Allochromatium vinosum DSM 180: one gene and its partner. The protein of the gene in region 1 interacts with the protein of each later gene in a pairwise test. Links are inferred from orthologs where the notes say so. Each region holds a gene or a part of one and is shown on either strand. Other genes may lie near its edges.

Region 1 (6,197 bases):
TCGCACGTCGAAAGCGCTTGGCTTGATCGCTTCCCGATCGTCCGCGTTCGGCCTTGAGCAGGAGCGACTGATAAAGCCGGTCGTCGCGCCGGGCGATCTCCATGAGCCGGGAGACGAGCGTCTCTTGCGGTTGGGTCTCCAGATAGGACTGAATGAGTTTCCAGGGATCCGTAGGCGTCCGCGAGACAGCCGTCCCGTCCTCGTCGTCGACATCCGGCCGATCCGCCGCGCCGCCGATCCAGGCCAGACCGACCGCGACACAGTGCTTGCAGAAGTAGCCATCGGCCGCGTGCGGACAGGTGCAGTCATAACCCAGTTGGCCGCCGTCGTCCCAGAGTTCGACCTGATAGACCTCGGTGCCCTGGACCCTGGCTTTGATCCGGTCACCCATCACCCGCACCCGACCGACCGCGTTGCCCGAGAAATAGCTCTCGCCACGCCAGAAGACCTTGCTGCCGGCCAGATCCATCAAATTGTCGACCGTGATGACAGTATCGAGCATGGCGATGACTTCCGAACGGGTTTCAGACCCGCTTCACCCCGCAGCCATAGCGGTCGATCCCGACCTCGGCGGCGGTGACGGCGCGAAAGATCGCGCGCCCCTTGTTCATGGTCTCCTGCCATTCGGACTCAGGCACCGAGTCGGCGACGATGCCGGCACCGGCCTGGATGTGCAGGGTGCCGTCCTGGATGACGGCGGTGCGGATGGCGATCGCCGTGTCCATGTTGCCGTTCCAGGACAGATAGCCGACCGCGCCCGAATAGATGCCGCGCTTGACCGGCTCCAGCTCGTCGATGATCTCCATGGCGCGGATCTTGGGCGCGCCCGAGACGGTTCCGGCGGGGAAGGTGGCGCGCAGCACGTCGATGGCGCTCAGGCCCTCCTTGAGCCGGCCGATGACGTTGGAGACGATGTGCATCACATGCGAATAGCGCTCGACGATCATCCTGTCGGTCAGGCGCACGCTGCCGATCTCGGAGACGCGCCCGGTGTCGTTGCGTCCGAGATCGATCAGCATCAGATGCTCGGCCAGTTCCTTGGGGTCAGCCAGCAGCTCGGCTTCGAGCGCCTGATCCTCGGCCTCGGTGTGACCGCGCCGTCGGGTGCCGGCGATCGGACGCACCGTGACCACGCCGTCTTCCAGCCGGGTCAGGATCTCGGGCGAGGAACCGACGATCTGGAAGTCGGCCAGATCCAGGAAGTACATATAGGGCGAGGGATTGAGCCCGCGCAATGCTCGGTAGAGATCGAGCGGCGGCGCACCGAAGGGGATCGAGAGCCGCTGCGAGAGCACCACCTGCATGCAGTCGCCGGCGAGGATGTACTCCTTGATGCGCTCGACGGCCTCCTTGAACGCGGACTCGGTGAAACCCGAGACGAAATGCGATTCCTCGACCTCGCGCGGCGGGTTGCTCTGACCATTGGGGATCGGCTGACGCATCATGGCGTTGAGCGCACCGATACGCGCCTCGCCGGCTTCCAGTGTGTCCCCGGCGGTCGGGTCCAGGTGCACGATGATGTAGAGCCGCCCGCTGAGGTTGTCGAACACGACCACCTCGTCCGAAACCATCAGCAGGATATCGGGCGTGCCGAGCTGATCGGGATTGGGGCAGACCGCGAGCTTCGGTTCGATATAGCGGATGGTGTCATAGCCGAAATAGCCGACCAGACCGCCGGTGAAGCGCGGCAGACCTTCGATCTCGGCGACCTGGAACCGGCTCTGGTACTGCTCGATCCAGGCCAGCGGATCGGCACTCTCGGTCGACTCGATCACCTGACCATCGCGCTCGACCTGGATCTGACGACCGCGGATCTTGATGACGGTGCGTGCCGGCAGGCCGATGATGGAGTACCGGCCCCATTTCTCGCCGCCCTGCACCGACTCGAACAGATAGGAATATGGCCCCTTGGCCAGCTTGAGATAGACACTCAGCGGGGTTTCGAGGTCGGCGAGCACCTCGCAGGCGACTGGAATGCGGTTGTAGCCCTGCTCGGCGAGGGCGTTGAAGGTCTTGGGGGTCATCGGGATCTCCGGACGCTGGGAAAGGACTGGGGTTATGAACGCGACCTCAGCGTCGCCATCGCCAGGATCTCATGTCCCCTCCTAGAGTCCGATCGAACCGGAATCCCATCGTCTGCCTGCTCCTGATCCTGCGGTCCTCAGCTCGCCAGCAGCTCGCGCAGCTCGACGAACGAATCGATCACCGCGTCCGGGTCGGACTCGCGGATATCGACTCCGTGGTTGTAGCCGTAGCTGGTACAGATGATCTTGAACCCGGCCGCGCGTGCCGCGTTCACATCGCTCACCGAGTCGCCGATCATCAGCGACGCCTCCGGCTTGACGCCGAAATGACCGGCGGCATGGATCAACGGCAGCGGATCGGGCTTCTTGCGCGGCAGAGTGTCGCCGCTGATGACGATGCCGAAGAAGTCATGGATCCCGAGATGCTGGAGCAGCGGCTCGGTGAAGCGCGCGGCCTTGTTGGTGACGCAGCCGAGCGGATAGCCCGCGTCCCGCATGAACTCCAGTCCTTCGCGCACGCCCGGATAGATCTGCGAACGGTTGAAGGTGTTCTCGGCGTAGAGTTCGAGAAAGATCGGATAGGCGCGCTGATAGTCGGTCTCGTCCGGCTCGCCGTCGAGCCGACCGATCAGGGCGCGGCGCACCAGACGCTCGATCCCGTTGCCCACCCAGGTGCGCACGGCCGCCTCGCCGCGCGCCGGGCGCCCGAGCCGCGCCATCATGGCGTCGACGCAATAGGTCAGATCCGGAACACTGTCGACCAGGGTTCCATCGAGGTCGATCAGGATCATTTTCGGCTGCAACAGCGACATGGACACGGACTCCGGAATCGAGCGGGCAGGATCAGCGATCGACACGGGCGAGTGCGCGCCGCATTTCGGCGACGATGCTGTCGTAACGATTGGGGTCGGAGTCGCGGCCCTGGCCGAAGAGGCCCGAGCCGGAAACGAAGGTGTCGGCCCCGGCCGCCTTGATCTCGGCGATGTTGTCGGCCTTGACGCCGCCGTCGATCTCCAGCCGGATGTCGAGTCCCGAGTCGTCGATGATCTCGCGCACCTCGCGCAGCTTGTCGAGCGCCGTGGGGATGAAGCTCTGACCGCCGAAGCCGGGGTTGACCGACATCAGCAGGATCATGTCGACCTTCTCCAGTACATAGTCGAGATAGGTCAGGGGCGTGGCCGGGTTGAACACCAGACCGGACTTGCAGCCTGAGTCGCGGATCAGTTGCAGTGTGCGGTCGACGTGCTCGCTCGCTTCCGGATGGAAGGTGATGTAGGTCGCACCCGCCTTGGCGAAGTCGGGGATGAGGCGGTCGACCGGCTTGACCATCAGATGCACATCGATGGGGGCCGTGACGCCATGCTTGCGCAGCGCCTCGCACACCAGCGGGCCGATGGTCAGGTTGGGAACATAGTGGTTGTCCATGACATCGAAGTGCACGATGTCGGCCCCTGAAGCGAGGACGTTGTCTACTTCTTCGCCGAGCTTGGCGAAGTTCGCCGAAAGGATGGACGGTGCGATCAGATCAGCCGGCATGGTGTGTCCTCCAGATGAACCCGGCTCGGTCCGAACACCAGTGCCAGGATCAGGATATTTGTGTTGTGGATGAGGATGATCGGAAAGTCGTCAACTCTACCCCATGCCGAGCCGTTTTTCACTCGCGCTGAAGCACGTCCGGCCCTCCGTCCGAGCGCATGGCTCGGCGTCCGTCTGTCGCCCGGAACCATTGAACTCGACAGCGACGGCATTTAGGTTTCTAATTTTTCTCAGTTTTCGGAATTCCACCACTGGAGGGCAACCGCCATGCAATACAGACGTCTCGGCCGTTCGGACATCGACGTGAGCGCACTCTGTCTGGGCACCATGACCTTCGGACAGCAGAACAGCGAGTCCGAGGCCCATGCTCAACTGGATCTGGCGCTCGCCGTCGGGATTAATTTCATCGACACGGCCGAGATGTATCCGGTGCCGCCCATGGCCGAGACTCAGGGCCTGACCGAGACCTACATCGGCACCTGGCTCAAGTCACGCGGCTGTCGGGATCGGGTGGTGCTGGCGACCAAGGTCGCGGGGCCGGGCGACTGGCTGCCGCACATTCGGGGCGGGACGAACCGGCTCGACCAGCCCAATATCGAGGCGGCGATCGACGCCAGCCTCAAGCGGCTCCAGACCGATTGGATCGATCTCTACCAGCTCCATTGGCCGGATCGCCGGACCAATTTCTTCGGTAAGCTCGGTTATGAGCCGGTCGACGACAGCGACAGCGTGCCGCTACTGGAGACGCTCGAAGTGCTGGCCGATCTGGTCAAGGCCGGCAAGGTGCGTCAGATCGGGGTCTCCAACGAGACGCCCTGGGGGCTGATGCGCTATCTGGCACTTGCCGAACGGCACGACCTGCCGCGCATGGTCAGCATCCAGAACCCTTACAACCTGCTCAACCGCAGCTTCGAGGTCGGTCTGGCCGAGATCGCCATTCGCGAGCCGTGCGGGCTGCTGGCCTATTCGCCGCTGGCCTTTGGTGTGCTCTCAGGCAAGTATCTCAACGGCCAGCGCCCGGCTGACGGACGTATCACCTTGTTCGAGCGCTTCAGTCGCTACTCCAACGGCGAGGCTGAGCGCGCGACCGCTGAGTACGTCGCCCTGGCCGAGCTGCATGGTCTGGATCCGGCACAGATGGCGCTGGCCTGGGTCACGAGTCGGCCCTTCGTCACGGCCAACATCATCGGGGCTACGACGCTCACGCAGTTGGAGAGCAACATCGGCAGTCTCGACCTGACGCTCGACGATGCAGTGATCGCCGGGATCGAATCGATCCACACCAAGCAGCCGAATCCGGCGCCTTGAGACTGGGTGCTGTCAGTGGAGGAGGGTACGCATGGCGTACCCTGTGCGGGCTTCAACTACCCTGTTGAGGTGTGCTCAACACCTTGAGATCGACTCGCGCGATGCCGCGATCGACGATGCCGAGTTCCTTGGCTGCTTCCTTGGAGAGATCGACGATGCGGCCCTTGGCAAAGGGGCCGCGATCGTTCACTCGAACGATGACACTGCGGCCGGTCCGGGTATCCGTGACACGGATCTTGGTGCCGAGCGGTAAGGTTCTGTGTGCAGCGCTCAGACGGCGTTTGTCGTAGACCTGTCCGCTGGCGGTTTTGCGACCGTGCAGACTGTCGTGATAGAAGGAGGCAATGCCTTTCTGGACATGACCGATTCCGCTATTGGCCGTGGCACTGCTGGCGAAGGGCAGAAGCCCCGCCAGCAGGCCGGCTGTGATGAGCGTCTTCTTCATGGAGCCAACCTCTTGTTTTCGAAGGGCGCGCCGAAACGATGAGACGCGATAAAACCCTTCTCTGACTTAAGAAAGGCGCCAGTCTAGGTGAAAACCCTATATGGGGTAAACCCTGAATCGGCCGGGAATATCGATTAGTGTATGAATCGGTCTGTCATGCCTCCCGGCTCACAGGTTGATCCACTCCATTGGCCTCCCGGCAATCCATGTCCGACATCGGACCGACCAGATTGGCCGACAGATGCGTCCAGGCACTCATCAGCGACACCAGTACCGTCGCCAGATAGGGAATGGCCTGCACCACCAGCACCGCGACCCAGATGCGCACGTCGAGCATGAAGGCATCATCGCGCTGCATCACCGACACCGCCGCAAACAGGAAGGCAAAAGCCAGCAGTGCCTCCTCGCGCGCATCGGCCAGGGCACGGATCACCGCCGGCGCCTCGGCCATCTTGGGCGTGCGGAAGAAGCCGAGCTTGCCCGTCACCAAGCCCCCGAACATGGCGCGCGCGATGGTGTGCGAGAGCGCCAGCCCCGCCAGCCCGGCGGCCAGACTCTGACGCAGCGTGGCCGTGACCCGGCGCCGGTACAGGAACAGGCTCTTCGACATCTTGAACAGGAACAGCACCAGCGGCACCAGGGCGATGGTCATATAGGGCGGGGTGATGGTGTCGGGAGCCATGACCATGGCCACCGACCAGGCGAGCGCGGCGAAGTTGAACAGCAGATTGAAGCCGTCGGCGAACCAGGGCAGCCAGCCGGCGACGAAGTGATAACGCTGACCGAGCGAAAGCGAGGTACCCCGCAACCCGAGCAGTTCGCGCCGATGGTGCAGCAGGATACGCACCGCGCCATAGGCCCAGCGGTAGCGCTGCTTGCGGAAG
Region 2 (5,202 bases), 220 kb from region 1 along the record:
CGATCAGACCCGTCTCTCCAGCGATCATGGCCTGACTCAGGCCGCCGTCGGACTCTGCGCCAGCCTGAGCCTGTGGGTGCTGCTGTGGATCGCCATCCCGCTGGTCGACGACGGGCGGCTGATGCCGCCGCAACTGGCGATGCTGGCACTCTTTACGCTCGCCAGCTTCGAGGCCGTCGCCCCCCTGCCCCAGGCGTTCCAGATGCTCGGGCGCACCCTGGCCGCCGCGCACCGGCTGTTTGCCATCGTCGATACCGAGCCGGCCGTCGCCGAACCGAGCCCCCCCTCGCCCCGGCCCGAACGCTTCGATATCGAGTTCGCTGATGTGCGCTTCAGCTACCCGGACGCGCCACGCCCGGCCGTCTCAGGCATCCGGCTCCAGGTGCCCCAAGGCACACGCGCGGCGGTGATCGGCGCGACCGGCTCGGGCAAGAGCACGCTGTTCAATCTGCTGCTGCGCTTCTGGGCACCGGATTCGGGCAGCATCCGCGTCGGCGGTCATGACATCCTGGACTTCCATGGCGACGATCTGCGCCGCCACATCGCCGTGGTCAGTCAGCACACCCATCTGTTCGACGCCACCATCCGCGAGAATCTGCTGATCGCCAACCCGGACGCTCCGCAGGCGGCGATCGAAGCGGCCTGCCGCGTGGCCCAGATCCACGACTTCATCGCCGAGCTGCCCGAGGGCTATGACACCTGGGTCGGCGAGACCGGCGTGCGACTCTCGGGCGGTCAGGGGCGGCGGATCGCCGTGGCGCGCGCCCTGCTCAAGGACGCGCCCATCCTGCTGCTCGACGAGCCGACCGAGGGTTTGGACGCTGCCACCGAGCGCGATCTGATGCAGGCGCTCGATACCCTCATGGTCGGACGCACCGTGCTGCTCATCACCCATCGTCCGGCCGGTCTGGACTGGGTCGATCAGGTGCTGGTGCTCGATCAGGGACGCGAGCTGGCGCGCGGTGATGTCTCGGTCATTCCGCAGGCGATGCAGGCGGCCCTGCTGCCGCTGCGCGCCGAGGCCGAGACGCGCTGAGTTTCGAGGCTAGAACACACCCGGATCACGACGACGGACGGGACGCGCCACCTGTGCCTCGGGCGGTCGTCGTCGCGGCACGGGCGTCTGGCGGAAGAACTCGACCAGCCCCACGATCAGACAGGTCAGCGACACGCCGAGCCCGAGCGCGGAGTACACCCCCATGTGCAGCAAATGGGCCTTCCACGCCTGGATCTGAGGCCAGTTGTTGAGACGCACCCGGACCATCTGGGGAGTGACGAAATAGGCCAGTCCCTCCGATCCCAGCGCCGTGAGCGAGTTACGCGCCAAATGGTCGGCAAGCGGCTCATTGTCGAGCAAGAGTTGAAAGTTCCCGCTGGTCTGCTCCAGCGGCAGGGCCATTTCGATGGGCGTCCATTCGACCTGGGGCGCGCCCCAGATGGCACGGCCATAGTCCAGGCCGAACTGAGTCCCGGCGATCGGGGTGCCCACCAACCCGATGATCATCAACAGATTCATCTTACGTTTCATCAGTCTTGCGCGAAAAACCGCTCCGTTCAGATGGTAAATCGCCGCCGGAACGCGCCAGCGGCTCGATGGCTCGGTACAATGGTCCACTTTTTTGTGCACTCATGGAACCATCATGGCGAAATATCACATCTACGGCATCGGCAATGCCCTGGTCGACATGGAATACGAAGTCACGCCCGAGGATCTGGGCATCCTCGGCATCGACAAGGGCGTCATGACCCTGGTCGACGAACACCAGCAGCTCAGCATCATGGAGCATCTCAAGGCGCACCATCCTCAGCGCGGCTCGGGCGGCTCGGCGGCCAACTCCATCATCGCCTTCAGCCAGTTCGGCGGTAAGGGCTTCTATTCCTGCAAGGTCGCCGACGACGAGCTGGGCCACTTCTACATGAAGGATCTGATCGAGGGCGGCGTGGACACCAATCACCACACCGAGAAGGATCAGGGTCACACCGGACGCTGCGTGGTGTTGGTGACGCCGGACAGCGACCGCACCATGTGCACTTTCCTGGGCGTGAGCGGCAACCTCTCGACCAAGGAGCTGGTCGAGGAGGCACTGTGCGATTCGGACTGGTTCTATACCGAAGGCTATCTGGTCACGTCCGACTCGGCGCGCGCGGCATCGATCGAGGCCAAGCGGATCGCCGAGGCGGCGGGCGTCAGGACCGCCATCTCGCTGTCGGACCCCAACATGGTCAAGTTCTTCAAGCCCGGACTGCTGGAGATGATCGGCTCGGGCGTGGATCTGCTGTTTGCCAACGAGTTCGAGGCCATGGGCATGGCCGGCTCGGACGATCTGCATCAGGCGGTCGACTATCTCAAGACCATCGCGCGCCACTTCTCCATCACCCGCGGTCCCAAGGGCGCGCTGGTCTGGGACGGTCGGGCGCTGATCGAGATCGATCCGGTCGAAGTCGAGGCGGTGGATACGGTCGGCGCGGGGGATATGTTCGCCGGCGCCTTCCTCTACGGACTGAGCCAGGGCTGGACGCATCAGCGCGCGGGGGATCTGGCCTCGGCGGCCTCGGCCAAGCTCGTCACTTCACTCGGGCCGCGCATCACGGCCGAGGAGACGCGCAACATCCTGAAAGCGTTTTGAAACCAGGGCTCCGGCTTCAGCCGGCTCGATCGTGAAACTGGAATCGAGTCGACAGATCACAGGGCGGAATAAAGCTAGCATTGCCATCAGGTATAGACGTCCCGGCCATGGACTCCTGCCTTGCCACAGGCTGGATGTTTCGTGACAGGAGGAATCAATGCTGAGCTTCGATGCCCAATCGATCCCGTCGCCGCTCGCCATCCGCGAGTGCACCCGGCCGCGCTTCGACACGGATCTGGACGCCCTGAAGGACTGGCTGGCCAGCCTCAGGACACGCGGGGTGCGTCAGGCCGGTCCCGCGCTCGTGTTGACGCTGGAGAACCTGCGCAAGGCCGAACTCTCGGCCAGCCGGCGTCTCACTGTCCTGTCGCTGCTGAAGGCTCCGGTGCTCAAGACCTGCGCCGGCCTGCCCAAGCCCTATGCGGGCGAGGCGACCGCCACGGAGACCGCGCCCGGTCTCACCATGGAGCAGCGACTCGGGCGGCTGATGTTCGTCAACCTCGATCGCGCGCTGCACCAGCTCGACAAGGAGCATCCGGTCCCCAGCGAGCGCCAGCAACACAAACGTCTGTGGCTGATCCGCAACCTGTTCCGCTTCGCCAACCGTCAGATCCGCTATGCGATCCTGTGGAAGGCCGCCCTGCCGGCAGGCACCTGGCGTGACCTGCACGAGCTGCATCTCTATCTCAGCTCGCGCCGGTCCAATTCGCTCTGGGATCTCGACGCCCAACGCCCGACGGTCGGCGAATTCGATCAGGAGATCGAGTACAAGACCCTGCTGCTGCTGGGGCTGGCGGCCAAGCTCAAGGATGCGGCGCCGCAGAGCGAATACTTCATGGACGGGCTACCGGCCTGGGCCGCTCAGACCCGACTGGAAGATCCGCACACCAGGCTTGGCCGGCTGCGGCTGTTCACTGTCGAGGTCTCGGCCGACGAGCCGCCACGCCAGCTCCAGGGCAGTCTGGACATGGCTTTCCGGGGTTGGGTGCTGCAACCGCCCTACCCCTACCTCCACGAACTCGAAAGCGGTCCGTTTGGACTGGGTGCCTTTGGCGGCCGACCACTTGGACTCGAAACATTTTGAATTCCATGAAATTACTCGCCATCGACACATCCAACGAGACCTGTTCGGCCGCACTCCTCGTCGACCGGAGCGTCGTTCAGGAACTCACCCTCGCCCCGCGCCGCCATGGCGAACTCATCCTCGGCATGATGCAGCGTCTGCTGGAGCAGGCCGGCCTGGAGCTGCGAGACCTGGATGCCCTGGCCTTCGGCTGTGGTCCAGGCTCCTTCACGGGCATCCGGATCGCGACCTCGGTGATCCAGGGCGCGGCCTTCGGTGCCGAACTGCCCGTGGTGCCGGTCTCCACACTCGCGGCCATGGCTCAGGGACAGTTTCGGCGTGAGGGGCAGCGCCGGCTGCTGACCGCGCTGGATGCACGCATGGACGAGGTCTACTGGGGGTGCTACGAGATCGGCGAGCGGGATCTGGCCGAGCTGGGCGGCGCCGAGCAGGTCTGTGCGCCCGATCGGGTCACGCGCCCCACGGGTGATGGCTGGCAGGGCGTGGGGCCGGGCTGGGGGGTGCACGGCGAGATACTGAGCCGGCGGGTCGGACCGGCCTTGAGCGGGATGAACCCCGATGGAGTCTGCGAGGCTCAGGATATCGCGCTCCTGGCCGCCGCCGAGCTGACGGCCGGTCATTGGGTTCCGGCCGAACAGGCGCTTCCGGTCTATCTGCGCGATCAGGTCACGCGCGCGCCCGCGTAGAATGCGTCAGGAGCGTCCCTGGACGACGGGATGGCCGTGCCGGCAGTGACGCCTCAGACAACTGACGACATAGTGCAACAGAGTCGCACCGACCGCGATGAAGGCGATCAGCGTCACCAGGAGGCGCTGCCAGGGTTCGATCGCCGATAGCCCCAGGATCAGCCAGGTCAGAAAAGCGATGACACTGGTGATGGTCAGGATCATGGCGAATGGCCAGAGCGGACGGTCGCATTTGGGGCAGAGATTCATCCGGGTACGGCTCCATTGGGCGAAAAGACGGCCGCCACGGATATCCCAATGACAGGAGCGTGCGGCGCGACGAGACGAGCGACGTCCGATCGCCCAGGAGCAGGCAGTTTGCGTCCGGAATCGATGCGGACACATTGAAATCAATCAATTGACGGCGATCGATGACGCTCCTGCACGCCCCACGTCACGCACTCCTCGAACTGCTGGCCGTCGCGCTCGACGCCGTCGATGGGGCGCACGCGGTCCGACGCGCGCTCATGGCGCGCCCGATTGCAGGTCCGGTCTGGATCGCCGCCATCGGCAAGGCGGCCGAATCCATGACGCTGGGCGCACTCGACGTGCTCGGCGACGCCTGCCGGGGCGGAATGCTCGTCACCAAGCCTGGACACGCCGATCCGGGGCGCTTGCGAGGGCTGGGGATCGAGGTCCATTTCGGCGGCCATCCACTGCCGGATGCCGGCAGTCTCGCGGCCGGCGAGCGGCTGCTGGCGAATCTGGATGACCTTCCCGCCGAGACACGGCTCCTGTTCCTGCTCTCCGGTGGCGCCTCGGCGCT

The links. Proteins that work in one complex are often made in the same cells at the same time.
Region 2: the proteins of rpe (region 1) and ALVIN_RS02390 interact in binary tests that used the Escherichia coli proteins (3 or more experiments, as listed by UniProt). The link is inferred for Allochromatium vinosum DSM 180 from one-to-one orthologs.

The regions. Positions count from the first base shown.
Region 1 is NC_013851.1:321,783-327,979, forward strand. Bases 1,715-4,691 are described here. They hold rpe (ribulose-phosphate 3-epimerase), read right to left. Parts: upstream 3,561-4,691; coding sequence 2,868-3,560; downstream 1,715-2,867. Other genes in these bases: trpE (anthranilate synthase component I), read right to left, coding at 1,715-2,024; ALVIN_RS01360 (phosphoglycolate phosphatase), read right to left, coding at 2,162-2,836; ALVIN_RS01370 (NADP(H)-dependent aldo-keto reductase), read left to right, coding at 3,828-4,691. Outside these bases: ALVIN_RS01350 (SWIM zinc finger family protein), read right to left, coding at 1-502; more of trpE, read right to left, coding at 525-1,714; more of ALVIN_RS01370, read left to right, coding at 4,692-4,868; ALVIN_RS01375 (septal ring lytic transglycosylase RlpA family protein), read right to left, coding at 4,921-5,313; ALVIN_RS01380 (glycosyltransferase), read right to left, coding at 5,468-6,197. UniProt on the Escherichia coli protein: Catalyzes the reversible epimerization of D-ribulose 5-phosphate to D-xylulose 5-phosphate.
Region 2 is NC_013851.1:546,293-551,494, reverse strand. Bases 817-3,633 are described here. They hold ALVIN_RS02390 (adenosine kinase), read left to right. Parts: upstream 817-1,640; coding sequence 1,641-2,627; downstream 2,628-3,633. Other genes in these bases: ALVIN_RS02385 (hypothetical protein), read left to right, coding at 2,785-3,633; ALVIN_RS02395 (hypothetical protein), read right to left, coding at 1,046-1,516; cydC (thiol reductant ABC exporter subunit CydC), read left to right, coding at 817-1,036. Also shown: more of cydC, read left to right, coding at 1-816; more of ALVIN_RS02385, read left to right, coding at 3,634-3,711; tRNA (adenosine(37)-N6)-threonylcarbamoyltransferase complex dimerization subunit type 1 TsaB, read left to right, coding at 3,717-4,397; ALVIN_RS02375 (hypothetical protein), read right to left, coding at 4,404-4,646; ALVIN_RS02370 (glycerate kinase type-2 family protein), read left to right, coding at 4,808-5,202. UniProt on the Escherichia coli protein: Catalyzes the ATP-dependent phosphorylation of fructoselysine to fructoselysine 6-phosphate. Functions in a fructoselysine degradation pathway that allows E.coli to grow on fructoselysine or psicoselysine.